Regions from separate parts of the Paenibacillus sp. SAF-068 genome, predicted to be linked through region 2. Evidence: riboswitches for the same ligand, from Rfam matches in the RefSeq annotation. Region 2 holds a riboswitch; the other holds the start of a gene.
What was found. A riboswitch is a leader RNA that binds a small molecule or an ion and turns the genes downstream of it on or off. The one in region 2 is predicted to bind glycine.

Region 1: it holds a riboswitch for glycine, as region 2 does, so the genes downstream of both, gcvT (glycine cleavage system aminomethyltransferase GcvT) here and sdaAB (L-serine ammonia-lyase, iron-sulfur-dependent subunit beta) in region 2, are expected to answer to the same signal.

Annotation. Positions count from the first base shown of each region.
Region 1 covers NZ_JBQCJX010000002.1:94,268-106,866, reverse strand. The annotation lists gene ACTHPG_RS14520 (endonuclease MutS2) at 1-1,951, shown strand, start outside; gene ACTHPG_RS14515 (cysteine-rich CWC family protein) at 2,099-2,350, shown strand; gene ACTHPG_RS14510 (mannitol-1-phosphate 5-dehydrogenase) at 2,420-3,565, opposite strand; gene ACTHPG_RS14505 (PTS sugar transporter subunit IIA) at 3,562-3,996, opposite strand; gene ACTHPG_RS14500 (BglG family transcription antiterminator) at 3,993-6,095, opposite strand; gene ACTHPG_RS14495 (PTS mannitol transporter subunit IICB) at 6,134-7,591, opposite strand; gene gcvH (glycine cleavage system protein GcvH) at 8,011-8,403, opposite strand; glycine riboswitch at 8,747-8,869, shown strand; glycine riboswitch at 8,873-8,974, shown strand; gene gcvT (glycine cleavage system aminomethyltransferase GcvT) at 9,194-10,330, shown strand; gene gcvPA (aminomethyl-transferring glycine dehydrogenase subunit GcvPA) at 10,327-11,682, shown strand; gene gcvPB (aminomethyl-transferring glycine dehydrogenase subunit GcvPB) at 11,679-12,599, shown strand, end outside.
Region 2 covers NZ_JBQCJX010000005.1:141,408-154,006, forward strand. The annotation lists gene ACTHPG_RS23375 (ABC transporter permease) at 1-299, opposite strand, end outside; gene ACTHPG_RS23380 (ABC transporter ATP-binding protein) at 296-1,210, opposite strand; gene ACTHPG_RS23385 (HAMP domain-containing sensor histidine kinase) at 1,296-2,807, opposite strand; gene ACTHPG_RS23390 (response regulator transcription factor) at 2,864-3,547, opposite strand; gene ACTHPG_RS23395 (alpha-glycosidase) at 3,783-5,543, shown strand; gene sdaAA (L-serine ammonia-lyase, iron-sulfur-dependent, subunit alpha) at 5,716-6,693, opposite strand; gene sdaAB (L-serine ammonia-lyase, iron-sulfur-dependent subunit beta) at 6,683-7,372, opposite strand; glycine riboswitch at 7,486-7,621, opposite strand; glycine riboswitch at 7,626-7,750, opposite strand; gene ACTHPG_RS23410 (phosphotransferase enzyme family protein) at 8,070-9,047, opposite strand; gene pstB (phosphate ABC transporter ATP-binding protein PstB) at 9,283-10,038, opposite strand; gene pstA (phosphate ABC transporter permease PstA) at 10,051-10,938, opposite strand; gene pstC (phosphate ABC transporter permease subunit PstC) at 10,941-11,876, opposite strand; gene ACTHPG_RS23430 (phosphate ABC transporter substrate-binding protein) at 11,992-12,599, opposite strand, start outside.

The DNA of each region.
Region 1 (12,599 bases), on a different contig from region 2:
CTGCGCCCTGTCTTATCTGGGCAAACGTTATGCCAGAGAACTAAAACCGATGGTAGATGCTCGCCTGATCCAGCTGCGCCTGGAAGAAACAGCAGAAGCGGCTGCGTTGATTCGTTTCGGGGCCAGTATCCCCCTCCCTTCACTCGACGGAATGGAAACGATTATGGATCTGCTTGGCACCGGTTATCTATTCAGTGAACGTGACTTCAGTCATCTTGCTCAGTTCCTGCGGAGCTGTGCACAACTCATGAAGTACATGGAGGGCAAATCTGGGGCCGCTCCCACCGTTAGTCGCTATGCAGCATCCATGATTCTGATCGAACCTTTGCTGCGTGAGATCGAGCGCTGCATCCATAGTGGACGCATTCAGGATCAAGCAAGCAAGGAGCTGACTCGTATTCGCAAAAAAATGACGGTGAATGAGGAGCGTATGAAACGAAAGCTTGATTCTCTGGTGAGTAAACATCGTTCCATTATGCAGGAGCATGTCATCAGTCAGCGCGGAGGAAGGACAGTCCTGCCCATTAAGAAAGAGTTCCGCAAACAGGTGAAAGGCAGTGTGCTGGATGAATCCGGAAGCGGGCAAACCGTATATATTGAACCTGTTGAGTTAGTAAGTCTGCAGATCGAATTGGCCGCTCTACAAGCGGAGGAGTCCAGAGAGGAGATGAGAATTCTCGGTGATTTAACCTCCCTGGCCGAATCGTATAACCGTGAAATCGCACTGAATACCGAAACGGTAGGTGTATTGGACTTCCTGTTTGCCAAAGCCAAATATGCGGCCACCATGGACGGACGTACCGTTCAAGTCAATACTCAGGGCAACATTACCCTTCAACATGCCCGGCATCCGTTCATGGGTTCTTCCATGGTTCCCCTTGATTTTGCCATTGGCAGGATGTATTCGTCGCTCATTATTACCGGCCCAAATACCGGGGGTAAAACGGTCGCACTCAAAACACTTGGTTTGCTAACCCTCATGATGCAATCCGGTTTGCTCATTCCGGTGGAGGAAGGTGGCGAGATGGCAGTTTATAACGAGGTAGCGGTTGATATTGGTGACGGGCAGAGTTTGGAACAAGCGCTCAGTACATTCTCCGCACATATTCGCAATATGATTGGCATCCTGGAACAGGCCAATACATCAACTCTGGTACTCATTGATGAGATGGCTTCCGGCACAGATCCCGGTGAAGGCGTGGGACTATCCATTGCCATGCTGGAGGAATTGCACAGACGCGGAGCAACCGTTGTGGCGACAACCCATTTTGGGGAAATCAAACATTTTGCAGCGGCCACGCCAGGATTCGAAAATGCCCGTATGGAATTTGATACCGATTCTCTCCAGCCGCTGTACCGATTGCGTATCGGAGAAGCTGGTGAGAGCTATGCATATTCCATCGCATTAAAGCTGGGCATGCCACGGCGAATTATCGAGCGCTCCAAGTCTCTGTCGGATCAAAGCATTTCGAAAGATCGTACATTGGGGTTCACATTACCTCCGTTGGCAACTCCGGTCCTGAAGCCTAATCGTCCTGTTACAGAAACAAACGATCCAGCAGAGTTGCCGAAGCGCAAGTCGAAGCATGCAATGGATACAAGGAAGTCCGCCAGTTCACATAAAAAGACAACAACCAGAGAGTCGGATTCTCCTGCTCCGGCGAAAACCTTTCGCAAAGGGGATCGGGTGTATGCGGCCTATCTCAATCAGTCGGGCATTGTCTGTGATGTGGAGGATAGCCGTGGAAATATCGGTGTCATGCTGCGTGGACGCAAGGTCAAAATTCATAAGAAACGCCTGACCCTGCATATATCTGCCAATGAACTTTATCCGGGCGATGACTATGATCTGGACATTGTGCTGGAGACAAAAGAAAACCGCAAGAAACGCAAATTGATGGGACGTAAACATGTGGAAGGTCTACAGATCGAATTACCGCCCGAAGAGTAGACGATGGGAGAAACAGAGGTCGTGAATTGGGATTTATATGTACAGTGAAGTACAGGGAATTCCGTGTATACCGGCGCATTTCTGTTATACTGGGACCAGTATGTTTAACTTCAGTTTGTAGCTATTCCACAGGGAGGGAAGTACCCCATGTCTTCAGAACAAGATGATCAGGAGCACATCCATATTGATGTTCTTGTCTGCCCTTTATGCGGTGAAGCTAATCTCTGTTCCTATGCCGCAGGACATCCTCATTCGGAATGCTGGTGTAACCGGGCAACTTTCCCCGAGGGTGTATTTGACCGCATTCCGCCAGAGCAGCGCCGAAAATCGTGCATATGCCAACGCTGTCTGGATAACCATGCTAATAAACACCAACCAAAAGAAGAGCCACACAGTTAACAACTGTATGGCTCTTTTTTTATTATGCCGTATCTATACTACCTATGCTGTTAGCTGTCTACCTTGCTCTTACATTTGGTTATACTGGGCAACAGCCTGTTCCAGCACCGGATGATGCTCATCCATGGATGTATAATGATGGAGCGCAGCTGCAATCCCCTTCTGGCGGATCATGTCCTGCAGTTCCACTGCTTCCGGATCATCGGAGACCTCGAACTTGCAGGCTGCTGCCATACCCATGGCCAGATAGGTCGTTTCGGTTCCATCCGCATAAGCCTGAAGAGCGGGACGCACCAGACGATCATTCGGAGACAGCTTGCGCAGCGGGGAACGACCCACACGAGTAACCTCATCGGTGAGATACGGGTTGACGAACCGTCCCAATATTTTGACAATATACTGCTCATGCTCTTCCCGGTTGAATCCAAACCGTTTCACCAGAACTTCTCCGGTTTCCTGCAAAGCCCCGTATACAATGGATTTTACCTTTTCATCGGCGATAGCCTTCTGAATCGTGTCATACCCATGCACATTACCGATGTACGCTGCAACACAGTGTCCTGTATTTACAGTGAACAGTTTACGTTCGATATAAGGCTCAAGATCATCGACATATACAATGCCTTCAACCGGTTTGAATGCAGGAGCCATCTGGGAACGATCCACCACCCACTCGTAAAAAGGCTCCACCTGTACATGTAACGGATCTTCATGATGCTGTATAGGCACAATCCGGTCTACGGCCGAATCGGGAAAATAAATGTATTGATCCGCAAGGGAACGTACCTCCTCATTGAGCAGAGCATATACATGCTCTTTCAATTGTGTACTGGCTCCAATTGCGTTCTCGCAAGCAATAATGTGAAGAGGGTTTTGTGCAGGACCGGAATTCAGTCTTTTTTCAAGTCCCTTCGCAATACCTGGTGCAATATGTTTCAGAACGCCCACGCCCACTGCGGTTGTGATGAGATCCGCTTCCACAACGGTTTGGGCAACCGACTCCAGTTGGGTTCCATCAATTGCATTTACGCCTGTCACAGTCTCCTGATCCTTGCTCTCGTTAGCCAGTTCCACCGTATACTGCCCCCGTTGGTGGAGAGCGTTCACCAATTCCTGATTAACGTCGGAGAAAACAACCTCATACCCTGCACGGGAGAGGATTAACCCAATAAACCCGCGTCCAATGTTACCTGCGCCAAAGTGTAGGGCCTTCATAGCTCCATTTCACTTTCCAGAATCGCGATAACTTCTTCGGCTGTTTTGGCCAGACGCAGGGCCTCCATGTTCTCATCCTCAGCACAGATCACCGCGATGCTAGTCAAGATTTCCATATGTTCCCCGCCTTGAGCCGCGATACCAATGACCATATAAGCCTTTTCTTCGCCAAAATCAACACCCTGTGGATACTGAGTGACAGAGATGCCTGTGGATAAAATGAATGCTTTGGATTCCTTCGTACCGTGCGGAATAGCTAGGCCGTTCCCTACATAAGTCGAGACAATCTCCTCACGTTCAATCATCTTTTCAATGTAATCAGCGGTAATATGTCCCGCGTCTTTCAGAATCTGTCCTGCCATGCGAATCGCTTCGTATTTGTCCTGAGCCGTCGCATTCATGATGACTTTATCTGTTGTTAACATACTCATAATTTTTGACCTCCAATTTCGGTTTTACTGCGATAAAATCCAACCAGTTCCTGGGACAGGTAATGAATGAGTTCATCCCTGATTCCCTTTTCCAGTAATGTAATCATCTCTTCCTGTAATAACAGGGCGCTGATCTCGCTGAGAACCTCCAGACTTTCCTTGGATAGTTCTCTGGGACCGAGCATCAAGAGGATATGGGTAACTCCTACCGGATCATCCGGCGTACGAAGAAGTGGCTCAGTGAGCTGAAACAAGCTAATGGACGGCCTGTAAATCCCCTCACTCCGTGTATGAAACAGCGCAAGTCTTGTGCCAGGAATCTTCTGACTCCCCACTGCTTCACGTGCCTCCAACCGTTTTGCGACCTCCTGCGGTTCCTTCAGCACACCAGATCCATGGAGTACATTACACATCGCATATACGGTCTTATAGAAACCGATATCCTGGTTATCCAGCGGATACACCTGAAACTTGCCAATGATTCGAACGATTTCAACTAAAATAGCTTCCATTCCGTCAGGGTCCGAGTAACGACTTGTCGTCTGAACCTCTGTTTCATGCGGCTTGTTATGCTGCCGTTGTAACGTTGTTGTCCGGATAAAATGACGCAGACGTTCGCTCTCTTCTGCCGTAAGCAGTGGACTCACTTTGTAATACTGATGCTCCTCCATCGGCAGATCGACAGTGGATAACACCAGATCATATTGATCTGTAGGAATCCGGGCAGCCTCATACCAGGAGACGCTATCCATGATGCGAATCTCGGGAATCTCCTTGGACAGACGGCTAGACAGCATCCGTGATGATCCAATTCCGCTTGTACACACGATGATCGCCCGGATCTCCCGTTTCAATACACGTAATCTCTCGATGGAAGCCCCAAAATGCATGACCAGAAAACCAATTTCCTCATCCGGAACGTCTGTGCCTGGCCAAGCTTGCCCCACAGATTTTTTGACATCTTCAAAAAGTGAATCATAATCCTTTCGGATCTGCTGCAATAGCGGATTACGAATCATCTGGTGCCCTTCAATTCGCTCCATTACAGGTTGCATATGAGCAAGCAGACCTTCACGAAGCAAACGATCCTCATGAAAGGTGTAATGCGTTCTCGCCTGCATCTGATCAATCAGTGAATGTACCCTGTCCAGTAAAATCAAATCGTCTATTGGCAACAGCCGCGAAGAGTGAATCCGCTGCTCGGTCTCCATTAAGAGTCTGTGAATATAAGCTTGCTCATCTTGGGAGAATGCCAGCCCCAGCTGAGTGGATAACACACTACACAAACGTGAAGCCATATAAGGTGGAACCTTCATCTCATCCTGCACTGCAACTGCATCTCCCGTATTCTCTCGTGGAGACATACGGCCGATGCCAAAGCCCTTACGAATACGTACAACCGCTACGGATAATTGAATCAGCAGCTTCATGTATTGACGCTCCGGAATGTTTTCCAGCCATTCAATATCTGGCTGCCATAACGCGTTTTCTACTGTAAGCACATCACCGTGTCCAATCATATCCAGCAATTTTTGGTTTACGATGGAGCCTCCTTGTTCTGGTTGTCTTCCGAACAGGTCGGACTCATCCAGAAATTCCAGAGCAAGCGCAGCTATGGCTGTGCGATGAATGGTCTCACTTCCGTTAATCTTGACGCCATATCCACGCCTGCGAACCAGCTTCAGTCCCGCCTGACGAATGCGTGATTCCAGATCGTCCAGATCAGCGGTTACGGTAGATACGGTCACTTTCAGATCCGAAGCCAGGGCAAGCAACTTTACAGGCTCCGGTTCATCAAGCAGGATACAAAGCATGAAGAGCTTACGCTCTTCCGGCGTAAACTCCACATATTCTTTACCGTCCAATTGCTGGCGCAATACAGCCAGATCATCGGAACTGGCATCGATTCGGATACCGGTTCCTGATTTTTTTTCCAGCCTCATGCCTATAGGTTCAAGCCATTGTTCAATCATTTGAAGCTCCCGGTGAACCGTTCGGGTACTGACCTTTACTTCAACGGCGATTTCGCCGGCAGTGACTTCATGTGGATGCTCCAGCAGAAACTCCACGATTTCACGTTGTCTTTTGGTAATACTCATAGCTCAGCCTCCGGCTCAGGGAAAACGAATGCGTGCAATTACTTTAGACGTTCAACGAGCGCATCGTATTCCGGGCTTTTTAGGAAGTTGTCGATGGATATATGTTCTGCGTTCGGCGCAACGGAGCGGGCACGATCCGTTAATATTTGTTGTGTGATTACCACATCTGCATCCGGCGGGATATCACTGATAGCCGTATTGGTTACCGTAACGTCAATCCCCTCTGCCTTCATCTTCTTGCGTAGAATGGAAGCGCCCATGGCACTCGACCCCATGCCTGCATCACAGGAGAAAACAATCTTCTTCACATCTGTTTTCAATGTAGAAGAAGCGATATCCCCGGCTCTGTCTGCTTCACGATGATTATTAGCCGTAATGCCAGCGTTTGGCACGGTTCCTTGACTCTTCATGTCTTTCATCCGACTGGATGCAGACTCCAGATCTTCGTCCTTTTGTTTACCTGTTTTCAGCAACACTGCTGCAACCAGGAAAGAAACGACGGCTGCTACAAGCACTCCTGCAAGCATCGGCAGGTATCCACCTTTTGGTGTTAAGAGGAAATACGCGATAATACTACCCGGTGATGGTGCTGAAACAAGTCCTGCTCCAGTGAGCATGAATGTTAATGTACCTGCGACGCCACCCGCAATTGCGGCAAGAATCAGAATCGGTCTCATCAGAATGTAAGGGAAGTAGATCTCATGAATTCCCCCGAAGAAATGAATGATAACGGCACCCGGTGCAGAAGATTTGGCCATTCCGCGTCCGAAGAAACAGTAAGCAAGCAAGATACCAAGTCCCGGACCCGGGTTGGATTCAAGCATGTATAGAACAGATTGTCCTAATTCTCTTGCCTGATCGGTTGCAATCGGGGTCAGAATACCGTGGTTGATTGCATTGTTCAGGAACAATACTTTACCTGGTTCGATAATCAGGTTGACCAGCGGTAGCAAGCCCAGATTCATCAGACCTTGCACCCCGGCAGACAATACTTTGCTAATCGCTTCTACAGCTGGCCCAATACCCAGTAGAGCAAAAATCCCCAGGATCCCGCCAATAATACCGGCTGAGAAGTTATTAACCAACATTTCGAATCCGGCTCTAACTTTACCTTCAATGGATTTATCGAACTTTTTGATGATCCATGCTGCCAGTGGTCCGGCAATCATGGCACCGAGGAACATCGGAATATCACTGCCCACGATGACCCCAATGGTCATAATGGCACCCACGACACCACCACGCTGACCATGCACCATCGTACCCCCGGTGTAACCAATCAACAGTGGCAGCAAATATTTGATCATCGGATCGACTAGCTGTTCAAGCGTCTCATTAGGGAACCAGCCTGTTTTAATAAACATAGCCGTAATTAATCCCCAGGCGATAAATGCACCCATATTCGGCATGACCATACCGCTCAGGAATCGGCCAAAACGCTGCACACCTACCCGTAGCCCACCTTTGGAATTGGACGATTGGTCCAAATTACTCATTGTATTATCCTCCTTGGATCAAGTGATTATGATTTATGAAAGGGGTATCATTTCTCCCCTGCTGTAATCCTAAGCGAGAATGCTCTTCTATTCAATGAAATGAAAGCGTACTTTCGTCATGAACAATGATGACAACATTAGGTTATGTAATCGCTTTTATTGATGCATAATCGCTGAAACCATTGGTACACAAGGATTTTATTGCCTATGACATTTGTCATTCCCAATATCATATCCTACCCTATAGCTTGATCCAATCAGAGGACTTACATCCACAATTTGCTTGAATTCTCAATCAAAATCATTCTTGGAAAGCACAAAAAACCTGTGCAAGCATCAGGCTCACACAGGTCAAAACAATATAAAGCTCATTTTATTTTGTTATAAAATATATGTCAATAAGTACAAGTTCGTAGATCCTATTCTTCCGTATGTTTACGATACGCTTCTGCATTCATCAATGAAGATAAAGCTGCTGTCAGATCTCCCTCAACACGAATCTCAATCATCCAGCCTTCCTCGTAAGGAGAACTGTTCACAAGTTCAGGTGAATCTTGCAATGAATCATTGACTGCAATAATTGAACCTGTGACGGGAGAGAACAAGTCCGACACCGTTTTGACCGATTCGATCGTTCCAATGCTGTCTTCTGCTTTTACATTGGATTCAAGGTCAGGCAATTCCACAAACACAATGTCACCCAGCTGATGCTGCGCGAACTCGGTAATGCCAATACGTACAGTATCCTCCCCTACGGTTTGCACCCATTCGTGCTCTTCACTGTACAGGAAATCACTTTTCAATTCGCTCATCGATATCCGCCTCGCTTTTCATTAATGAGTGCATGCGTTCTTTGGCCTTAACCTTTTTCCCAGAACATAGCGTATGATATTTTTGAATCAAATGTCAAGATACCTCACAATTTATTTGATATTGGCCTCCTCAAACCGTAACCTGAATACACTCTTTCTACATATACTGGTGAATATTAGAATAGTAAGCGTAACCTTTTTAAATACACGAACGATAAAATAAAATTCAAAATAAACATTCGGTTTTTAATCATTATCTATGATATCGTTCTTGACATCGGTAGTGGATTCACGTTTTAATGAGAGGAGTAATTGTGTTTATTGGACTATGTTATACCCGCGGATGAATGTAAAGGGAGAGATTACCCATACCACCCGGTTCGGGATGTACATGAGGTAACGCCGAAGGAGTAAACCACCGATAAGCGGGGGTGAATCTCTCAGGCAAAAGGACTTTTACGGGACGCAACTCTGGAGAGCATCTATTCGCCCTGTGCGGGCGTCATGATCACCCAAGGGGAAACCTGCTTTACTAATGCGGCGGGGTAACTCTCAGGTACAAGGGACAGAGCCTTAGAATGCAGCGTGCTACTTGGCATGCCGATTCTTTGGCCTGTCCTTTTCCTTTTTCCCAAAAAACGAAAAACAGGATTCCAATCGGCGCTGCCATAGCTGCCTTACCATACTTATCTACGAATGACTTCTAGCTGAAAATTAAAAAAATAACCTGGTTCATTGATCCACGATTGTATATTCGGCCGTTTTTGACGGCCCATGACGAGGTGATTGGATGTCCGATTTGCTAAGAACACCACTCTTTTCACTATATCAGCAATATGAAGGCGTACGGTGCATTGATTTTGGAGGCTGGGAGCTTCCGGTGCAATTCAGCGGAATCCAGAAAGAACATGAAGCGGTGCGTGAGCGTGCCGGACTGTTCGATGTATCCCATATGGGCGAATTCACGGTACAGGGTGAGCAGGCTGAAACATTTTTGCAACAAATGATGACCAATGATGTGACCACGCTGGTTCCGGGTCAAGCCCAATATACCCTGATGTGTTATCCAGATGGCGGTGTGGTTGACGATCTGCTCGTGTATAAGTTGGAAGATCAGCATTATATGCTCGTCGTTAACGCCTCCAACATCGACAAGGATTGGGCATGGCTGCAAGAGCACCTGATCCCTGGCGTAAGCATGACCAACGATTCGGAGCAGACAGCGCTCCTCGCCCTGCAAGGTCCACTGGCTGTAGATATTATCGGAAAAGTTACAGATACAGATGTAAGCTCCATTGAACCGTTTCGTTTTGTGCAGAATGCCGAAGTATGTGGTGTAAAGTTGCTGTTGTCCCGTACGGGTTATACCGGTGAAGACGGCTTTGAACTATATGTTCCAGCAGATCAGGCTGCTGTAGTGTGGAATGGATTAATGAAAGCCGGTGAAGGTCATGGGCTGGTGCCAACCGGACTTGGTGCCCGGGATACACTGCGCTTTGAAGCGAAGCTTCCTCTATATGGACAGGAATTGTCGGCAACCATCTCTCCGCTTGAAGCTGGTGTTGGCATGTTTGTGAAGCTGAATGCTGGACCCTTTATCGGACACGAAGCTTTGTTACAGCAAAAAAATGACGGTCCCGCCCGCAAACTGGTCGGCATCGAAGTGCTGGAGCGTGGCATTCCCCGCCCCCACTATCCGATTTACGCTGAAGGCGTTCAGATTGGCGAAGTGACGACAGGTACGCAATCCCCTACATTGAAGCGTAATCTGGGGCTTGCCCTCATCGACAGCCGTTATGCTGCGCTGGGGACCCCGCTTGAGATTGAGATCCGCGGTAAGAAACTGAAAGCCGAGGTCGTAAAGACCCCTTTTCACAAACGGACACGTACGTCAAAGACACCTACTCAAGGAGCTGATCAAGCATGAGCAAGCACCGTTACATTCCCATGACCGAGCAAGATCAGAGCGCCATGCTCGCAACCATCGGTGTGGATACGATGGAGGAACTGTTTCAGGACATTCCCCAAGAGATTCGTTATCAGGGTGAGCTGCCCGTATCCTCGAAACTTGATGAATATGCACTGACACGTCACATGTCCAAACAGGCTGGCGCCAATGCCAATTTTGAAACACACGCCAGCTTCCTCGGTGCAGGCATATACGATCATCATGTCCCTTCGGTCATTAATCATGTCATTTCACGTTCGGAGTTCTACACTGCCTACACACCTTATCAGCCTGAGATCAGCCAAGGTGAACTTCAGGCGATTTTCGAATTTCAGTCTTACATCTGTGAATTAACCGGTATGGCTGTAGCCAATGCCAGCATGTATGACGGCGCAACTGCCTTTGCAGAAGCAGGCAATCTGGCCGCAGCGGCAACTCGTCGCAAACAGCTGATCGTATCCCGTACCGTTCATCCGGAAGCCCGTCAGGTATTGCAGGCCTATGCGCATGGACTCCGTTTGGAGATTGTCGAGATCGGCTATAAGGATGGAGTCACTGACTGGGATGCCCTGCAAGCCGCCATATCGGATGATACCGCTGCTGTCATGATTCAGAGTCCGAACTTCTTTGGTGCCGTAGAAAATGTAAAGCAAGCCGCTGACCTCGTGCATGCGCACAAGGGTCTGCTCGTCGTGAGTGCCAACCCGCTATCGCTGGGTCTGCTGGAAGCCCCAGGCAAGCTGGGTGCCGACATCGTTGTTGGCGATGCGCAACCCCTTGGTATCGCCGCTTCACTTGGCGGCCCGACATGCGGATATTTCGCCGTATCCCAGCCTCATATGCGCCGAATTCCTGGTCGAATTGTAGGCCAGACTACGGATCGCAACGGCAAGCGCGGTTTTGTACTGACATTGCAAGCGCGTGAACAGCACATTCGCCGCGAAAAGGCGACATCCAATATATGTTCCAACCAGGCTTTGCTTGCGCTCAGCGCATCTGTCTATATGTCCATTATGGGTAAACAAGGCATGATTGATGTCGCAGATCTGAATCTGCTAAAGAGTCATTACACCCTGAATACATTAACTGCGATTCCCGGCGTTAGCCTAACGTTTAATGCCCCAACATTCAATGAATTTGTGATTAAGCTGCCTGAAGGAACCGACGTGGATGCCCTTCAATTGAAACTGCTGGATGCGGGCTTTATCGGTGGCTATGAGCTTGAACGTGATTATCCGGAGCTTGCCGGACATATGCTGATTGCTGTTACCGAACGACGCAGTAAGGAAGAGATCGACGAATTCGCACGAGCATTGGAGGGATCGCTGTGACTCAGGAAACGACGACAACGACAACGACAACAACGGTACAAGGACAATCCGAAATGGGCGCCTCTGTCTCCACTACGGCTCAATCTGAGACAGCTACAACATTCAGCGCACAGTCCTTATCTCCTGCTCCGGAACAATCATTGATCTTTGAACTCAGCAGTCCTGGACGCGTCGCTTATTCCCTGCCGGAATGTGACGTTCCTCGTCAGGCTGTTGACACGTTGATTCCCCGGGAAATGCTCCGTTCGGAAGCAGCGGCACTGCCTGAAGTATTTGAGGTAGATGTTATCAGACACTATACTGCGCTGTCCCGTCGCAACTTCGGCGTAGATAACGGATTCTATCCGCTGGGTTCTTGTACGATGAAATACAATCCGAAGATTAATGAGGATGTTGCACGTTACAATGGCTTCGCCAAAATCCACCCTTATCAGCATGAATCCAGCATTCAAGGTGCACTTGAACTGTTATATACATTGCAAAACGACCTTGCAGGGCTGACAGGTATGGATGCGGTAACCCTGCAACCAGCCGCTGGTGCCCATGGGGAATGGACCGGACTTATGATGATTCGTGCCTACCACGAAGGTCGTGGTGAACAACGTACCAAAGTCATCGTGCCCGATTCATCTCACGGGACCAACCCTGCAAGTGCAACGGTTGCAGGATTCGAAACGGTGACGATTCCATCGCGCGCAGATGGATTGGTGGATCTCGATGCACTGCGAGCAGCTGTTGGTTCGGATACGGCAGCACTGATGCTAACCAACCCGAATACACTTGGTCTGTTCGAGAAAGATATTCAGGAGATTGCATCCATCGTGCATCAGGCTGGTGGCTTGTTGTATTACGATGGAGCCAATTCCAATGCCATTATGGGCATTACGCGTCCGGGTGATATGGGCTTTGACGTGGTG
Region 2 (12,599 bases):
GGTCTTGGGATCGGCATCGCTAACAACTGTTTCCACGATCCCTGCTCATGTTCGACATTAGCGATCATGGAGCTGAGAATGGTTGCTCCCAGCATCAGGGACAACGGTACAAAAACAACCACATTGCCCAGCAACCCGCCCCACAGGTTATCAGCATACTGCTCTTTCAGATAGTCCAACCGCAAGCCAAAATTAAGGGCCTGCATCGCTGTCAATCCAAGCGGGGCCAGAAACACGAGAAACCAGATTCCCTTCCCCCGAATCTTCAGCCAGTCCGACGATAATGCACGTCCGGTCATATGGAAGCCCCCTCGCCAATGACCCGCATGAACAGATCTTCCAGCGACTGACGCTGTTCCTCAACACGATACACATCATGATCCTGTTCAATCAATCGGCGTACAAGCAGCGCAACCGAAGGGTTATCCATATAAGGGAACGTTAGCGCAGAACCTTGTCGCTGACCAAATTGCCCCTGCTCTCTCGCCAGTTTCATGGCCTCTTCCGGCTCGGAAACCGTTAACCGGATAGAGCTGCCCGTCTGACTATGCAGACTCGCGATGGTATCCTGAAGCACCATCTTGCCTTCACGGATAATCCCGACACGACTAGCCATCTGTTCGACTTCACTCAGCAAGTGGCTGGAAACCAGAACGGTGATGCCATGTTCCAAGGGCATGCGTTTGATCAGTTCCCGAATCTCCTGAATACCGGCAGGATCAAGCCCATTCGTTGGTTCGTCCAGAATCAGCAGCTCCGGTTCACCCAGTAGAGCGCTGGCGATACCCAGACGTTGCTTCATGCCAAGAGAATACCCCTTCACTGAACGTTTGGCATCCTTGGTCAGATCCACAATGGACAGTACTTCAGCAATTCTTGATTTTGGGACATTGATGATGCGGCGCAAGGTTTCCAGATTCTCTACCGCATTCAGATGTCCGTAGTAAGACGGGTATTCAACCAGGGAGCCCACACGGCGCAGAATATCCATGCGTTCCTTGCGAATATCCTTGTCGAAGACCCGGATCACGCCTTTGGTTGGTTTGATTAAGCCGAGAAGCATGCGGATCGTTGTGGTTTTGCCGGCACCGTTGGGACCGAGGAAGCCATAGATATCTCCCTTTTTAATATGCAGATCAAGTTCACGGACCGCAGCACGGTCCCGGTATGTTTTCCATAAATTCGCCGTTTGAATAATGTTTTCACTCACTGTATGATCACCTCGGAACTATCGTAACCTTTCAAGGTTAAAGCCAAGGTAGTCTTCAGTTTAAGTTTAGTTTAAAAAAGCAATCTCAGCGGTTGGTTGTCTCCTTACTTCCCTTACCACTGTAGATGTAAGTCCGGACACCCGTATCGGAACTGTCCATCCGCTTGCGCAGCCCCATTTCACGAATCAACAGATCGACAATGGATAAACCCAGACCTGTGCCTTTGGTGTTGGAATCCTGTTGCATTCCCGGACCGCGATCCTGAATAACGATAGCCGTCTCACCCTGAATCTCCCGGGTGGAGATCCCAATATATTTCCCGCTGGCGGCATGACGGATCACGTTTTGGAACAGATTATCCAGAACACGGCGCATGCCCTGTTCATCCATATGCCAGATCAGCGGTTCCTCTGGCAGATCAATATCAATTTCGAATTGCTCTTTCTCCCAGACCGGATACCATGCTGCCGCTGTTTCCCTGACAATCCGCAGCATATCTTTCTCTTCCAGCTTCAGCGTATATTTACCACTCGTGAGCAAATTATAGGATAACATGTTGTCAATGAGCCCGCCGAGGTCCTCCATCTTCGCTTCCATGCGATGTAATGAACGGTCACCTTGCTCGCTCAGCGCTTCCTTGTGCAACGCATGCATATGTCCACGAATCACCGTTAGCGGGGTGCGCAGATCGTGGGAAAGCCCCGCAATCAGACGTTTGCGCAATTGTTCTTCCTCACGCTCACGCTGGCGACTGTCGGACAGTTGATGAATCATCAGATTAAAGGATTCCTCCAGCTGACCGATTTCATCGGACCGGCGGATATCAACCGGAAGCGGAATGCCTTCCTTGCCCGGGGTCATCATCGCTGTCTGTAGACGAATAAGCCGTTTGCGAATACGTGCGAAGAAGAGAATCGACATGATGATGAAAATCATGAAGATGATGGTCATGACAATGCCGAGATACAGGAGCTCCATCGGCCAGTTACTCTGTGTCATTTGCAGAAGTGACCGCGGCACTTCAATGATTATGAATCCCTGTCCCTTGTCCTTTTCACCTCCGCCGATGTATGAAACTACGGTTAACGGATCTCGAAAGGAAGCTTCTTTCATGAATTGCACCGTGTTGCTCGCATTCCATATGGCCGGAATTCGAGTCTCTGCCGTTTGCCCGGAATCCAGTGACCATCTCAGTGTCTTGTCTGTCCCGCCATCCAGCGATGTGGAATCCAAAAACGTTACGTCTTCACCACCGAGAATAAAAAGGGTCTCACCGCTCGCATTCACACGATACATGGAAGATTTGGGATACGAGACATGTAATTGCTCCAACCGGGCTTTAATCTCCTCTTCTGAAGCACCATTCAGATTCTCCGCTTCACGCGACCAGAGGTTACTGATTCGGGTAACATCACCGTACGGCGCCACTTGGTTCGTATTCGTGTTATTCACTACGACTATGTATATAACGGATATGATCGGAAGAACGACGGGTACGAATAATACGGCCGCCAGAATCAGGATGATATATCTGGACATTAAGGAACGCCCGAAGCGTAGCTTGCCTTGCCCGGTTTGCGTATGCTTAGGATCCATGCGCGGTTCTCCTTTCCGCTCTTCCTTCATCGTCTTCCATGCTCTGAACCGTCGGATCATGGCTTCTTCACACGATATCCCACACCGCGGACCGTCTGAATAACGACCGGATTGGCCGGATCAAGCTCCAGCTTTTCGCGCAGATGTCGGATATGTACCATCAAGGTCTTGTCCCCGTCCAAGTAGGGCTCATTCCAGACAGCTTCATAGATCTGTTCTTTGGTTCGAATCATGCCCATATGTCGTAGCAGGTAGGCAAAGATATGGAACTGTTTTCCCGATAAAATAATCTCATCCCCCGTCTTCTCATTGACGATCCGGTTGTCCTTCTCATAGATGGAGAGATGATCCAGCTTCAGGGCAGTGTCGGAGGATACCGCTGTTCCCGCCTTCCGTAGTTGGACCTCAATCCGGGCAGCCAGTTCATCGGGGTGAAAAGGTTTCGTCACATAGTCATCGGCAAAATCGAGACCGTGCAACTTGTCGTCAATGGACGTTCTGGCCGAGAGCATGACAATAGGCACGGCTGGATGTTCTTTTTTCAATCGCTGACCCACCGTAAATCCATCCAGTCCGGGCAGCATGACATCCAGAATAATGAGTGAACAACCAACAGCAGCCTCAGCTGCACCTTCACCACTGCCGAGCCATACCACCTCATAACCGCGCTCCTCCAGATCAGCTCTGACCCAAGTTGCAATTTCCGTATCATCTTCAATGTATAACAGTTTGGTTTTCATCCAAATATTCGTTTCCTTTCCGCCCCCATTGGGTTAATGATATATCTGAGCACCATCATAAAAACAGTCTATAGCCTATAACCTATGGATTCCAAGTCTTGTTAAAACCATGTTAGAGTCCTTTACGGTTACCACACATTCCAATTATAGCTTATCCATTAACGTGGGGAATGTTATATCAAATCAAATCTACCAAGTACATATCAGTTCTACACCTGACGGGAGGAATTTCATTATGCTATTGGAAGCCATCTATCATCAACCCAAACGGAACTGGGCCTATGCCTATGACCAAGATACCATCCGTCTGCGCCTGCGCGCCAAAAAGAATGATCTGACCGAGGTACATGCCCTGACCGGAGACAAATATGCATGGGATGCTACCAAAGCGCTGGTCCCTTTAACGAAATTCACCTCTGACTCCATGTTCGATTACTACGAAGGTGAAGTGAAACCTCCCTACCATCGGTTGAAGTACTCTTTTCTGCTCAAAAGTGGAGATGAACAGATCTGGATGACCGAGACGGACTTCCAGGAAGAAGAACCGGACGATCCGGGTCGTATGTTCCAGTTCCCTTATATCCATGCGGGAGCTGTATTCACACCCCCTGCATGGGTTAAGGATGCCGTCTTCTATCAGATTTTCCCTGAACGATTCGCGAACGGCAACCCTGATATTAGTCCGGAACAGGTGGAACCGTGGGGCGGCGAGCCAACACCTTTCAATTTCTTCGGCGGTGACCTTCAAGGCGTGATCGACCATCTGGATTATATCAGTGATCTTGGCATTAATGCGATCTACTTCACACCCATCTTCGAAGCCACCACCAACCACAAATACGATACTGAAGACTACCTGCGGGTAGATCGGCATTTTGGTGACGCAGATACCGTGAAACGACTGGTCGAGCTGTGCCATGCACGTGGAATTCGCGTACTGCTGGATGCTGTGTTCAACCATTCCGGGAAGACTTTTGCGCCGTTTGTAGATGTGCAGAAGAATGGAGAACAATCCAAATACAAAGACTGGTTCCATGTACATGAATTCCCGCTCGACGTGAAGGAGGGCATTCCTACGTATGAGACCTTTGGATTCGAAGCGCACATGCCAAAGCTGAATACGGAGAATGCCGAGGTTAAGGACTATCTGCTGAAGGTTGCCGAGTACTGGATCAAGGAAGTGGGTGCGGACGGATGGCGGCTGGATGTCGCAGACGAAGTGGATGATGCCTTTTGGCGGGATTTCCGCCGCGTAGTCAAGGCTGCCAATCCGGAAGCCTACATTCTGGGCGAAGTATGGAACGAGTCTTCCGCCTGGCTGCAAGGCGACCAGTTCGATGCGTCCATGAACTATCCGTTTACCGATGCCGTGAATGCTTTCTTTGTGAAAAATACAATGCACTCCGAACAGTTCGCGAACTCCATCGGACGACAGTTGTCCCGTTATCCGCTTCAAGCCAGCGAAGTAGCATTCAATCTGCTGGACAGCCACGATACCCCGCGGCTGCTCACGCTGTGTGAAGGCGACCAGCGCAAGATGAAGCTGGCTGCGTTATTCCAGTTCAGTTACATGGGTACGCCGTGCATCTATTACGGAGACGAGATTGGCATGGACGGCGAGCATGATCCGGGCTGCCGTAAATGCATGGAATGGGATGAAGCGAAGCAGGACCGTGAGCTGTTCGACTTTTATCAGAAACTGATCTCCCTGCGTCATGCTCATCCTGCCCTGCGTGCAGAAGGCACCGTTCGTTTCCTTCAGGCTCGTCCTGATGGCAGCCAACTGGTATTAGAGCGGCAGAATGAAGAGGAACGCATTCTGGTTCTGTTCAATCGCTCGGAGGAGACGGCTATTGTCGAGCTGGAAGCTGGTGACGAGGAATGGACCGAGCTGTTTGGCGGAAACCATCGTACCGCCAAGGAAGATGGCGTGCTTGCCATTGAATTGCCCGCGTATGGATATGCCGTACTGAGTACGCCTGTGAGCCAGGACTAGATTCATTAAACACATATACCTGAGGTCATATATAAGCGAGTCCATCTTCGCATCATTTGGCGATATTAAACAAGCGTCCTGCAGAACCCGGATTCGGGTTCGCGGACGCTTGTTTTTATATCGCGGTTATACATCAAAATGTCACGTTATATTTCGGTGGCCCCGGTTCAGATCAAACCCGAGGGTCGGTGTCCACTTGAGCATGGTCCGCCCCAATTCCAGTTGTCTCAGAATCCGTTGGCTTCGACTCCGTATCAGGCTCTGCACGCTTGGCCTTCGGTTTAGCCAGCTTTTGCATCATTTTACGACCGGTTGGTGTTTGGGCCAGTCCGCCCTGGGCCGTCTCCCGGTGGCGGCTCGGCATCGCACTGCCTACTTCCAGCATGACGTCGATAACTTCATCTGACGGAATGGCACTACGCACTCCGGCCAGGGCCATGTCGGCTGCAGCCAGCGCCGTAACTGCACCCAGTCCGTTACGGACGATGCACGGAATTTCGACGAGACCTGCGACCGGATCGCAGATGAGACCGAGTGTATTTTTTAACGCCAAGCCTACGGCATGAACGACCTGTTCCGGTGTGCCTCCACGCAGTTCAACCATGGCACCCGCAGCCATGCCAATCGCTGAACCCACTTCCGCCTGACAACCCCCTTCGGCCCCGGAGATAAATGAATTGTTCGCAATAACATAACCAACTGCGCCTGCACAGAACAACCCGTTCACCAAATGTTCGTCCGTCCAGCCAAATCGCTCCTGTGAGCTAATAAACACACCAGGGATAATGCCGCAGGAACCGGCTGTTGGTGTTGCTACAATGCGGCCCATGGAGGCATTCACTTCAGATACACACAGGGCGTATGCCATGGCAAGTGCGGAAGCATCCCCTGAGCAAGTCTCACCCTTGCGAATGTAATCGGCCATTTTTTTACCGTCTCCACCCGTTAATCCACTGCGTGATGTGGTATCTTCCGTTAACCCTTTACGTACCGCTTCCTTCATTACCTGATAATATTCAGACATCTGCTTCACAACATCCGCTTCCGGTGTATTGGTCTCCTGAACCTGCTCCTCAATCATCAGCTGAGCAATCGTTTTGGATTCCGCTGTGCAGATCGTATTCAGCTCGTGCAAATGTTTAAATCGCATTCGAATCAACCCCTCTCTTCAAATCGATAACACGAATGTCCAGCACATGGTCCAGCTCCTTTAGACGTTGGAGCATCTCAGGATTAGGCGCCCCATCCATTTCCATCGCGGTCAGCGCTTCGCCATCACGGGCTTTCCGATCCACCTGCATATACCCGATGTTAACCCCCGATGAACTAATTGTGGATGTTACTGACGCAAGTACCCCTGCCTTGTCTGCATGTCGCAGAACGAGTGTCGGAAACTCACCACTAATCTGAACACGAAAATCATTCATCGCATGCACCGATACACTTCCACCACCAATAGAAGCACCAATCAAGGAGCAGGCACGTTCTCCGTGCCACAATTCGATTTTGACGGTATTCGGATGAGGAGCAGGCAGACCACTTGTATAAAATTCAACATCCATGTCCGCTTCTTCTGCGTATTGCTCTGCATCCGGGATACGCGGATCGTCTGTAACATAATCCAGCAGACCACCGATCAGTGCCAGATCTGTTCCGTGCCCCTGATACGTATCAGCAAATGAACCGTAAAGCGTCAGCCGGGCACGTTCAGGCGTACAACCTAACCACTGACGAGCAATTCTTCCCAGCCTTGCTGCTCCAGCTGTATGTGAACTTGAAGGCCCCGTCATCGACGGGCCAATAATTGAAAAAACATCTTTAAATCGCACCTTGTAACCCTCCAATTGTATTCGTCATTTCCATCCAGGATCACATTCCATAATGTTCCTTAATTACTGAATGATGACATCAAAAAAGGACAGAAGAAGGCCTCAGGCCCTCTCTCTGTCCTCGATACCTGAGAGTTTCATGATCAGCAGCGTCCAAGGACGAGGTGAACGGCCTGCAATTACAGGCAAGATCACCAACCTGACTGATCATATACCCCTTGGGTGGCGCAGTTCGCGCACTCTCCAGAGTTGCGTCCAACGATGGTACATTTACCTGAGAGATTAACCACTGCGCCGGGTGCGCAGCAGCTTGCTCCTTCGGTGCCTGAACATTAGCCATTGTGCTCGGCTATCCCAGGTCTCTCCCGCTCGTTATCATCCGCTGTATGGAACCATTCTGAGCTTATGTCAGAACAGTAGTGGAAGTCGTTCATTTCTTCTCATTAAGATTAATCGACCGGAAGATCAGTGTCAACAAACTTAACGATTTCTTTGGGTGTATTTCCTTCATTTCGCATAGAATCGATGAAAACCAGAATATTTTGTCAACTTTCATCACATTATTACGTTAAAAATATCGTATATATACAGCTCACACTTCATTATCCTTCCATCGATGAGTGCTTACTGCTATTTTATGATATTGTCCATGAACTGTTCGGGTGTTCAGGCAACCCATGCACATCCGGATTACAATTTACAGTTCGTAGAAGATGCTCTTGTTCTGTACATAAGGTCTGCAATACTTGCTGCATAGCTTCGGCATACGATCTTTCATCCATTCGTGCCTCGACTCGTTCGCCATCTGAAAGGCATAATACCCCAGTGTAAAGATCAACATGAACCCTTCCATCAGCCGGATATCTCGCTCTGTTAGCGGTGCGGTTTGTTTCGTGTATCCAGATAAGAATATGTCACGTTCCTCCCGATTGAACATAAGCGCTGCCCCACCGGCATCGAACAGATAATAACCGTAACCGTGTAGACAAAAATCAATCATGGAAATCCCCTGACCCGTGATCAGCAGATTGTTGCGCGTAATATCCCCATGAATGATCCCCCATGTCTCCGCGTGCTGTGGGTACGTTGCTAGCTGCTTATTAATGTTCTCAAACGTCTCACGAAGCAGATCGAAGTCTTCCGTTGTAAAAATCCCCAATCGGACACCTTCCTCCAGCTGTCCTAGCATGATCAAGTTCTCATGGATATTGCCATAAGCCGGCCGTGCCTTTGTTCGATCTTTCTGTTGCTGTATACGCCCATGTTGATGCAGTGTCTGCAGTTGAACACCCAAGTCCATAATCTGCTCTGTTGTCAGCCGTTCTCCCTGCTGAATGTCCCTACCTTCAATCCACTCCAATACTGTACAGCAAATCTCTTTCCCTTCCTCACTTCTCCATACCGTGACCCAATCTCCCGATAGATTGCGTACCGGATGTTGTACGCGCAATGCTGTCGTTGCATTTAACTCATGAAGCAGGTTCATCTCTGCCTCCAGTGCAGGAGGGGTATGCTGAATGCCCGTCATACTTGCATATGCGGCTTGATGAATACGTAGCAGATACTTCTGCCCATTTGCTTCATCAACGACATGATACGTCAGATTCTCATTGTGGCGAATATAGGAAACGACAGGTTTCTCCATGTTATAGTTCTTAATGATCTGAGCTGCCATATGGTCGTAAGACCTCTGATCCGTAGTGATTATCAACATCTCCTTCGGAGTTATGTAAACGCTATCTTTGCACTGAATATCGTAGCATACTAGCTTTACACGCAGCAAACTCTTTCAGAATTAAATTAAAAAAGCACAACCCCCGAACAACCGTCCAGGCATTGCGCTTTCTTTTTTTCTCTATTTATCTCTTAATCTCTCTGTCTGTTGCTCTATGTGACACTCCATGATCCAATTAACCAAAACGGCCCATAATGTATTCTTGGGTCAGACGATTGTCCGGGTTCGTGAAAATATGTTCTGTATCCCCGTGCTCAATCATGCTTCCCAGATAGAAGTAAGCTGTATAATCCGAGATACGTGCTGCCTGCTGCATGTTATGGGTAACAATAACAATCCGCAGTTCCTTCTTGAGCTCGGTAATCAACTCTTCAACTTTACCGGTAGATACCGGGTCAAGTGCAGATGCAGGCTCATCGAGCAGCAGAATCTGCGGATCAACAGACAGGGCGCGGGCGATACATAAACGCTGCTGTTGTCCACCCGAGAGAGACAGAGCTGACTCGTTCAGTCTGTCTTTCACTTCGTCCCAGAGTGCTGCACGACGCAAGCTTTTTTCCACAATTTCATCCAGTGCCTTCTTACTCTTCGTACCACGGTAGCGGGGGCCAAACGCGATATTGTTGTAGATGGACTTATGAAAAGGATTCGGCTTCTGCCACACCATGCCAATCTTCTGGCGAAGCTTGATTACATCGGTTCCAGGCTCATTCAGATCGTTACCGTCCATCCAGATATGTCCCTCTGTACGGGAACCGGCAATCTCGTCGTTCATCCGGTTAAGTGACCGAAGGAACGTGGATTTACCGCAACCAGACGGTCCAATAAGAGCCGTTACGCTTGCTTCAGGAAACGTCAGGCTGATCTGTTTAACCGCCTGAAAATGTCCATAATATATGCTTAACTGTTCCGTACCAAAAGGTATGGCCATGTTGGTTCCTCCTTATTTCGAAGCTGTCATGCGGCGGAATACAACCCGACCGATCCAGCGTGCACTTAGATTGAACGCCAGCACGAGAATGACAAGCACGGCGGATGCCCCTGCTGCCACTTCTTTGGAATCTGGCCCAATGCCTTCACTATTCACTTTCCAGATATGAACAGCAAGTGTCTCTGCCGGACGGAAAGGATTAAGCGGTGATCTTGGACTCGTCGGATTCCAGTCTGTAAAGTCTAATGGCGGACTACTCATACCTGCGGTGAACATCAGCGCGGCTGCTTCACCAAAGATCCGGCCCGATGCCAGGATCGTACCCGTAATCAAGCTCGGCAATGCCACGGGCAGCAGAATGGAAGTGATAATTTTCCACTTGGACAGTCCAAGCGCCAGACCGGCTTCCTTCTGTTCCTTCGGAACAGCTCGGAACGCCTGCTCCGTTGTCCGCACCATCAGTGGCAAGTTAAAGATTGCCAGAGCCAAGGCACCCGAGATCAGGGAGAAGCCAAGACCAAATTGATTTACTAGCAATAAGAGACCAAACAAACCGATAACGATGGACGGGAATGATGACAACACTTCAACGACCAGACGAATGAAGCTGGTAATCTTGCCCGGTTTGGCGTATTCCGCCATGTAAATTCCGCCGCCCCATCCAAGTGGAATGGTAACGATCAATGTCAGGATAAGCAAGAATACCGAGTTAAAGAGCTGTGGACCAATCCCGCCGCCACCCTTGAGCAACTGTGGTGCGCTCGTCAGGAAGTTCCAGCTGATATGTCCAATACCTCTATACATGATGAATCCAAGCAGGCCGAGCAATAACATAACAATGAACAGGGCCAATACAACGATAACGGAGGTTGCAATTTTATCTACCGTCTTTGCCTTCATTTTCATACCCGGTTTCTCCTTTCAAGCAGGCGAACCAGAATGACGAAGACAAATGTCATCACCAACAGGACAAGCGCCATACTCCACAGTGCATTGTTATGAACGGAACCCATCGTGGTGTTACCCATGCTGAGTGTAATTACACTTGTTAATGTTGAAGCCGATTCGAGCAAGGATGTCGGAACATGCGGTGCATTACCGATAACCATCTGTACAGCAAGTGCTTCACCAAAAGCACGAGCCATACCGAGCACGACACCTGTCAACAACGCTGGTAAGGTCGTTGGAATAATGACACGGTAGATGGTTTGCCAGCGAGTGGCCCCCAGTGCGTAGGAGGATTCACGCAATCCTTTTGGCAACGCGGACAACGCATCTGCCATAATACTTGTCACCGTAGGAAGAATCATGACCGCGAGAACAAGACATCCGGCTGCAATCCCGACGCCTGTTCCACCAAAGATACTGCGCAGCAACGGTACGATGACACTCAGACCGATAAATCCGTACACAACGGACGGAATTCCCGACAAGAGCTCAATCGCAGGTTGCAATATCTTTTTCCCTTTACCCGGGACAATCTCTGTCATGAAGAGTGCTGCACACAAGCCAAGCGGGCTCGCGATCAATGCTGCAAGCAAGGTTGTAATGAAAGAACCTGTGATGAACGGCAATGCCCCGTAGAAAGCAGGTTCTCCAGTTGGATTCCACGTTTTCCCACCCAGAAATTCACTTATGCTTATTCCATTCTGGAAAAATGTCGATAGTCCCTTGGACGCTACAAAATAAACAATGGAAAACATGACAACGATCAGGAAAACGACACAAATCGACGTATAAATCCGTCCCGTCCACTCTTCCCAATAATGTTTCTCTTTTAAGGGCCGGCGCGGTTTCAACTTGTTATTCATTACCGTTCCCCCTTCGGTCTGTTCCATAACAACCATCCTTCTATAGTAGAATTAATGCAAAATATGGGATTATTTCAGAGCAAACCGCGTAAAGAGGCGGGACCTAAGTCCGCCTCTTTCGCTGTATGCGCAAGTTCAAAGATTACTCAACCACATTACCTGCTGCATCGCGTTTTACTTTCATACCTGACATTGGAATGTATCCAAGTTCTGTCACGTCATTTTGTTGAATTTCATCACTCAGGATGTAGTCCAGGAACGCTTTTGTTGCTGCATCCGGCTCACCTTTGGTATACATGTGCTCGTAAGCCCACACTGGATAAGTTCCTGCTTCTACGTTCTCCACTGTTGCTTCTACACCTTCGTATTTCAATACTTGCAAACTGTCATCCAAGTAAGACAGGGCAAGGTAACCAATAGCACCTGGCGTTTCAGAAACCAATTTTTTTACGTTACCAGAAGAATCTTCTTGAATCGAACCTTGGATATCATCCATTTTTGCACCCAATGCATACTTCTCGAACGTTGCACGAGTACCGGAGCTACTCGGACGGTTTACAATAACGATTGCTTGATCCGCGCCACCAACATCTTTCCAGTTCGTTACTTTACCGGAGAAAATGTCGATCAGTTGTTGCTTCGTCAAATCTTCTACACCTGCAGCTTTGTTGCTAACTGGAGCCATAGCTACTACTGCTACCTGATGGTCAACCAGTTCTTTTACTTTGGCTTCGTCCTCCAGTTTCTCTT